Pontibacter akesuensis: one gene and its partner. The protein of the gene in region 1 interacts with the protein of each later gene in a pairwise test. Links are inferred from orthologs where the notes say so. Each region holds a gene or a part of one and is shown in the gene's direction. Other genes may lie near its edges.

What was found.
Region 2: the proteins of A0W33_RS05250 (region 1) and dnaE interact in binary tests that used the Escherichia coli proteins (3 or more experiments, as listed by UniProt). The link is inferred for Pontibacter akesuensis from one-to-one orthologs.

What each region holds. Positions count from the first base shown.
Region 1 is NZ_CP014766.1:1,271,657-1,274,803, forward strand. Bases 160-3,074 are described here. They hold A0W33_RS05250 (DNA polymerase III subunit gamma/tau), read left to right. Parts: upstream 160-617; coding sequence 618-2,531; downstream 2,532-3,074. Other genes in these bases: A0W33_RS05245 (hypothetical protein), read right to left, coding at 160-334; A0W33_RS05255 (M16 family metallopeptidase), read left to right, coding at 2,579-3,074. Also shown: more of A0W33_RS05245, read right to left, coding at 1-159; more of A0W33_RS05255, read left to right, coding at 3,075-3,147. UniProt on the Escherichia coli protein: Part of the beta sliding clamp loading complex, which hydrolyzes ATP to load the beta clamp onto primed DNA to form the DNA replication pre-initiation complex.
Region 2 is NZ_CP014766.1:2,749,703-2,754,165, reverse strand. What follows is about bases 65-4,295. They hold dnaE (DNA polymerase III subunit alpha), read left to right. Parts: upstream 65-459; coding sequence 460-4,095; downstream 4,096-4,295. Other genes in these bases: A0W33_RS11740 (hypothetical protein), read right to left, coding at 4,177-4,295; A0W33_RS11750 (MFS transporter), read right to left, coding at 65-182. Also shown: more of A0W33_RS11750, read right to left, coding at 1-64; more of A0W33_RS11740, read right to left, coding at 4,296-4,463. UniProt on the Escherichia coli protein: DNA polymerase III is a complex, multichain enzyme responsible for most of the replicative synthesis in bacteria. This DNA polymerase also exhibits 3' to 5' exonuclease activity. The alpha chain is the DNA polymerase catalytic subunit.

The sequences.
Region 1 (3,147 bases):
TTACTTCTGTCAGCACGTAGTTTTGCTTGTTCAGGAGCACGTAAAACCGCTTCGCCTCCTCGGGCCGTACCTCGTAGGTGGCCGAGTCGATGTCGGTGTAAAACACCAGCTTTTCCTTCTGCCCGTTTACCTGTATGTGCAAAGAGTTCGGAGTGTACTCCGGCTTCACCGTCCAGAAACCACTCACGAAAACATCACCCACGCGCACGTTTACTTTGCTTGAATTTGCCTTTAGCAAGGGTAGCCCTTTGTAATTGCTTTGCCCCAGTGCCGGCGTTGCCAGTACTGCCAACAGAAGCAGGAAAGCTAGAAATAGGGACTTTTGCGTTTTCATGGCTTGATGATGGGGAATCAGATTCTTCTATAGGCCTTGGCAATCATTACATCGTGAATTTCCCTAATGAGAGGCACAACAGTAACTTGACAGCTTTCGGCACAGCAATTTAATGTTAAACTATTAAATTTTTTAAATATACCACATTAAATTTTGGCTAAACCATGTTTGCGCTATCGCAGAAGCATATGGTGACTAGGTATGGCTGAAGTGGATAAATCTCTTGAAAAGTACTGGCTAAAAAGCTGTCACATCTCAGCTTCGGATTGCTTATCTTTGTTTAATGGAAAATTTTGTAGTATCAGCGCGAAAATACCGTCCGACCACATTCGACAGTGTGGTGGGGCAGCACCATATAACGAATACACTTAAAAACGCTATCAGCAGCAACCACCTGGCACAGGCATTCCTATTCTGCGGGCCGCGCGGCGTGGGCAAAACCACCTGCGCCCGTATCCTGGCCAAAACCATCAACTGCCAGAATATTACCCCGGAGATTGAGGCCTGCAACGTGTGCGAGTCGTGCCGCAGCTTTAACTCCAACAGCTCATTTAATGTGCACGAGCTCGATGCGGCCTCCAACAACTCGGTAGAGGATATCCGTAACCTGGTGGAGCAGGTGCGCTATGCACCGCAAACGGGCAAGTACAAGATCTATATTATAGATGAGGTGCACATGCTCTCGAACCAGGCCTTCAACGCGTTTCTGAAAACGCTGGAGGAGCCGCCTTCCTATGCCATCTTTATACTGGCCACCACCGAGCGGCACAAGATCATCCCAACCATCCTTTCCCGTTGCCAGATATTCGACTTCAACCGGATTCGGATCGAGGACATGGTGCGCCACTTGGGCTCCATCGCCACAAAGGAAAGTATAGCAGCCGAGCCGGATGCACTGCACCTGATCTCGCAGAAAGCCGACGGTGCCCTCCGCGACGCCCTGTCTATCTTCGACCAGATGGTGACGTTCTCGGGCAGCAACGTGACCTATAAGGCCACAGTTGAGAACCTGCACATCCTGGACTACGACTACTATTTCCGCCTGACGGACCACCTGCTCGCGCAGAACCTGTCGGGTTCCCTGCTTTTGTTTGATGAGATACTGAAGAACGGGTTTGATGCCCACAACTTCCTGGTGGGCATTGGCGAGCACTTCCGCAGTTTGCTGGTGTGCAAAGACGCGCAGACGGTGCAGCTGCTGGAGGTGTCGGATAACATCAAGGCCAAGTATGCCGAGCAATCGCAGCAGGCCAGCGTGAGCTTTCTGCTGTCCGGGTTAAACCTGGTAAGCACCTGCGACATGCACTACAAGAGCAGCAAAAACCAGCGCCTGCATGTGGAACTGTGCCTGATGAAGATGGCGCACCTGAATGCCGCGCTCAGCTTTGCACAAGAAGGAGAAACAGCAAAAAAAGCTAAGGTAGCAGCGCCGGCACCCGCCGCTACCGGATCACCCGCAGGTGCCACTTCTTCGCCATCGGCAGCCAAACAACCGCAGCAGGGCGAGGTGCCGTCTGAAAAGATGCAGCCCCCGCATACCCCGGAAACAGTACCATCCGAGCGCCTGCAGCAACCAACACCCGACAGCGTGCCCTCTGAAAAGCTACAGCAGCCGCCCACGCCGCAGGAAGTAACGCCCGATGCGCATATTGCCCCGGCCACGCCGCAAACACCTCCCGGCTCAGGCCCGGAAAAGCCACGCTCAGGAGTGAACCTGCCGCCGCCGAAAAAGCTGGGTAAGCTGCCTAGCTTGAAAGATCTGCAAAACCCGCAGGCCGCCGTAGCCGAAGTGGCCGTAGCCGAGGAGGAAGAAGACGCATATGGTGTAGCCATACCTGTGGACCAGGTCCGCCTGAAGACGGTGTGGCATGCCATTCTGCGCCGTAAAAAGGCAGAGAACATGATGGAGTTCACGCTCCTGAACCGGCAGTACCACGTGAGCGACGAAAACGAAATTGTGCTGCACCTGGAGAACCACGTGATGATGGACCAGTTCACCAGCCTGCGCCCTGCCATACTTGGCGAGCTGAAGCGCGAGTTGGGCAACCGCGGCATAAAGCTGCGGGCGGAGGTTGTGGAGCTGCAGGACGAAGGGCGCAAGCTTTATACTTCGCAGGATAAATTCAACTACCTCGCCGAGAAATACCCGGTGCTCGTCGATTTAAAGCAGCGCTTTGGGCTGGATGCTGATTTTTAATCTAAAAAAATTCCTATATTTAGAGGTATAACCACAAACTCAAAACTATGGCTAGTAAAAGAGGTTCATCTCTGTTGCTGCTTGCGTTGGGCCTTACGTTCACGCAATGTAAAAACGAAACTTATCAAACGCAGTCTTCCCCGGATGCGCCCGCCGCAACCGCCACAGCTCCTGCCCAAAAGGAGTACAAGTATGAAACTGCACCCAACGATCCGCTGAATGCCCGCATCTATACCCTGGACAATGGCCTGAAAGTATACCTGTCGGATTATGAGGAGGCGCCGCGCATTCAGACCTACATTGCTGTTCGGGCGGGCAGCAAAAACGACCCGGCCGATGCCACTGGCCTGGCCCACTACCTGGAGCACATGGTGTTTAAGGGTACCACGGAACTGGGCACAGCCGATTGGCAGAAAGAGCAGGAGGAGCTGGCAAAAATCGAGGCGCTCTACGAGAAGTATAGAAGCACTCAGGACGAGGCTGCCCGCAAGCGCATCTACGCCCAGATTGACTCTGTTTCCGGCGTTGCCGCCACTTATGCCATCGCCAACGAATATGACAAGCTACTGACGGCCCTCGGCGCAAAAGGCACTAACGCCTATACCTGGGTAGACCA
Region 2 (4,463 bases), 1.5 Mb from region 1 along the record:
CTGGAGAAGGTAACGGCACCCAGCAGAAACACGGAATCGGTAAGGCGGTACACCAGCCAACTCAAGGCAATCTGCTGCATCCAGGTGCCGATCAGGGAAATTCCTTGCCCTACAAAAAACAACTTATAATTACGGGAGCTTAACGCCCTGAACATCCCACTCAAATTTCCTACTGCTGCCATAGATCATACTTCGCTGCGCCAGCCCTGGCACAGGCTTATACTTACGTGTGGAGCCGGTTTAAGAGTTATACTTAAGTTGCACCCCGTTCAGGCTCAAAAGGCTACAAAAACAAGGCACAATTACGACTACTTTTTTGTTACAGCTAAGGCCCCTTTTAATTGGGGAGGTGGCCCAGATTTCGTACTTTTAACTTCCCGGAAATGACGCACAAGTATAGATTTCCTCTAATACAAAAGTCATTCGTAATTCTTCATTCGTAATTCATAATTCCTCTGAATGCCAGTTTTTTCGCATTTACACACACATACCCAGTACTCGCTGCTCGACGGGCAGGCCAGCATCAGCGCGCTCATGAAAAAGGCGCAGGCTGATGGCATGCCCGCCGTAGCTATGACGGACCACGGCAACATGTTCGGAGCCTTTAACTTTGTGGCCGAGGCTAACAAGTATAACGTGAAGCCGATTGTGGGCTGCGAGTTTTACCTCGTGGAGGACCGCCACCAGAAGACCTTCAGCAAGGAGCAGAAAGACGTGCGCCACCACCAGTTGCTGCTCGCCAAGGACCAGGCCGGCTACCAGAACCTGGCTAAACTTTGCTCCATGTCCTACATTGAGGGTGTGTACAGCAAGTGGCCGCGCATTGACAAGGAGCTGTTGGTGAAGTATAGCAAGGGCCTGATTGCCACCAGCTGCTGCATCGGCGCCGAGTTGCCGCAAGCCATACTTTGGAAGGGTGAGGAAGAGGCCGAGAAGAACCTGAAGTGGTGGCTGGATGTGTTCGGTGATGACTACTATATTGAGCTGCAGCGCCATGGCCTGCAGAACATAGACGGTACCGGCAAAAGCCAGGAAGACGTGAACCAGGTGCTCCTGAAGTGGGCGCACAAGTATAACGTAAAGGTGATCTGCACCAACGACTCGCACTACGTGGACCAGGACGACTGGAACGCGCATGACATTCTGCTGTGCGTGAACACCGGCGAGGAGCAGTCTACCCCGGTAGGCGATTTCCAGACAAAGTATTTCAGGCTGATGTCGGGTGAGGGAAAGGTGATTTATGACCACCTCGACAACATCCAGCGCAACTATACTTCAGATGACAACGTGCGCCGCATGCTCAACCGCATCAGCGAGGAGCAGCAAAAGCCGCGTCCGCAGAGCCGCTTTGGTTTCCCGAACGACCAGTTCTATTTCAAGACGCAGGCTGAGATGAACCAGCTGTTCAAGGATGTGCCGCAGGCCGTGGACAATACGAACGAGATCGTGGACAAGATCACGCCCCCAGTACTCAAGCGCGACATCCTGCTGCCCAATTTCCCAATTCCGCCGCAGCACGCGGATGGAAATGCGTTCCTGCGCCACCTGACCTATGAAGGTGCCGCCAAACGCTACGGCGAGATCACACCCGAAATTCAGGAACGCCTGGACTATGAGCTGAACATCATTGAGACGATGGGCTTTGCGGGTTACTTCCTCATTGTGCAGGATTTCATCAACAAAGGCCGCGACATGGGCGTGTTCGTTGGTCCTGGTCGTGGTTCGGCGGCTGGCTCGGCGGTGGCCTACTGTACTGGTATCACCAACATAGACCCTATCAAGTATAGCCTGCTCTTCGAGCGATTCCTAAACCCGGAGCGTGTGTCGATGCCCGATATTGACATTGACTTTGACGACGTGAACCGCCAGCGCGTGATCGACTACGTGGTGGAGAAGTATGGCAAAACGCAGGTGGCCCAGATTATCACCTTCGGTACCATGGCAGCGAAATCATCCATCAAAGATGTGGCCCGCTCTACTTCCCTCCCGCTTGCTGAGGCCAACGAACTTGCCAAGATGATTCCGGATACCCCGGGCACCACGCTGGCCAAAGCCTTCATGGAGAACCTGGATTTGGCTGCCATCCGCGAGGGAACCGACCACCGCGCCATGACGCTGAAGCTGGCCGAGAAGTTGGAAGGCTCCGTCCGTAACACAGGCATACACGCAGCCGGTGTGATTATCGCTCCGGACGATATTACCAACTACATCCCAGTAGCTACCTCCAAAGACGCTGACCTGCTCATCACGCAGTTCGACGGCAAGGTGATTGAGAGCGCGGGCATGCTGAAGATGGACTTTTTGGGCCTGAAAACGCTGACCGTTATCAAGGATGCCATGGAACTCATCAAAAAGAACCACGGCGTTACCATTGATATCGACAACATTCCGCTGGAGGACGAAAAGACATTTGCTCTTTACCAGCGCGGCGATACTATCGGCACGTTCCAGTTCGAGTCGGAAGGCATGCGCATGTACCTCAAAGACCTGCAGCCGACAAACATTGAAGACTTGATTGCCATGAACGCCCTGTACCGCCCGGGTCCGATGCAGTTCATCCCGAACTTCATTAACCGGAAGCACGGGCGGGAGGAAGTGGAATACCCGCACGAGCTGCTGGAGCCGATCCTGAACTACTCCTACGGCATTATGGTGTACCAGGAGCAGATCATGCAGACAGCCCAGATCCTGGCCGGTTACTCTTTGGGTGGTGCCGACTTGCTGCGCCGCGCCATGGGTAAGAAGGACATGAAGAAGATGGCCGAGGAGCGCGAGAAGTTCATCAAAGGTGCCGCCGAAATGCACAAGATTCCGGCGAAAAAGGCATCCGAGGTGTTCGACGTGATGGAGAAGTTTGCTCAGTACGGCTTTAACCGCTCCCACTCCGCCGCTTACTCGGTGGTGGCGTACCAGACGGGTTACCTGAAGGCGCACTACCCAGCCGAGTACATGGCCGCCGTGCTCACCAACAACATGAACGACATCAAAAAGGTGACGTTCTTTATTGAGGAGGCGCGTAAGCAGGGCGTACAGGTGCTAGGGCCGGACGTGAATGAGTCACTCCTGAAGTTTAATGTGAACGAGCAGGGCAACATCCGCTTTGGCCTTGGTGCGATAAAAGGCACGGGCGAGGCGGCAGTAGAAGCCATCATTAACGAGCGTGAGGAAAACGGCAACTATCAGGATCTGTTTGATTTTGCCAAGCGCGTGAACCTGCGTGCCGTGAACAAGAAGACGTTTGAAAGTATGGCTTTGGCCGGTTGCTTCGACTCGTGGGAGTTGTATCACCGTGCGCAGTTAGTAGAAATACCGGAAGGCGAAAGTATGAGCGTGCTGGAAAAAGCAGTGCGCTACGGCAACAGCTACCAGGCAGAGCAGCAGGCGGCACAGCAGTCGTTGTTTGGCGGTGGCGCGGCCGTGGCGGCTCCTTTGCCTAAAATACCGGAAGTGCAAGTATGGACGCAGGCCGAGATGCTTCGCCGCGAGAAAGAGGTGGTGGGCTTCTACATGAGCGGCCACCCGCTCGACCAGTTTAAGCTGGAGATAGACTCGTACTGCACCTGTAACCTGGACAGGATAGAGGAATTTAAAGGCCGAGACGTGAACGTGGCCGGCATGGTAACGGACATCGTGATTCGCACGGGCCGCAACGGCAACCCTTTTGCCTTGTTCACCATCGAGGATTACGACACCACCATGCAGATGGCACTCTTCGGGGAAGATTACGTGAAGTTCTCGCCCTACCTGAAGATGGGCTTATACTTGTTTATCCGGGGCAAAGTGCAGCTGCGCTACAAAACTGAAGATCAGTGGGAATTGAAGCCAACCAACATCCAGCTGCTTGGCGACATCACCGATAAAATGGCGCAGGGCGTGCAGATCAACATCAACCTGCAGCTTTTCACCCCGAATCTGGCCGAGGCACTGGAAAGCGCGATTGTGTCAAGCCCAGGGCAAAAGCGCCTGGAGATTACGCTGCATGTACCGGAGGAGAAACTGGCCTTGCCAACCTTCTCCCGCAAGTATAGAATTGACCCAAAAGTGTTCCTGGCCTCGATCAAGGACCTTGGGCTGGGCGAGTGTAAGTTGATCTAGCGAATGGCAAACTCCTGAAAGTATAACGCATAAAAAAAGCCCGATACATGATACCGGGCTTTTTTTGTGTGCTATGTTACACTAATCTTTTACATAAACAGAAGAAGCTCCCGCCACGCCAGTGGAATACTCCGGCGCTGGATTGCCATTGGTTTTAGGCATTTCAAACAGCAGCACCTTGCCGCCCCCGTTTGCTCGTTCGGCTACATAAATATGCTCCGACTCCGCATCGTATCCTACATCCACAGGGTTACCTAGCATAGTATTGGCACCCGATATTCTTATCTGATTTGCTGTCCCAATCATTCCGCCGTTTGCCGTACTACCGAACACCGAACTGAAGTTACTAATCACCACAAGAGCACCGT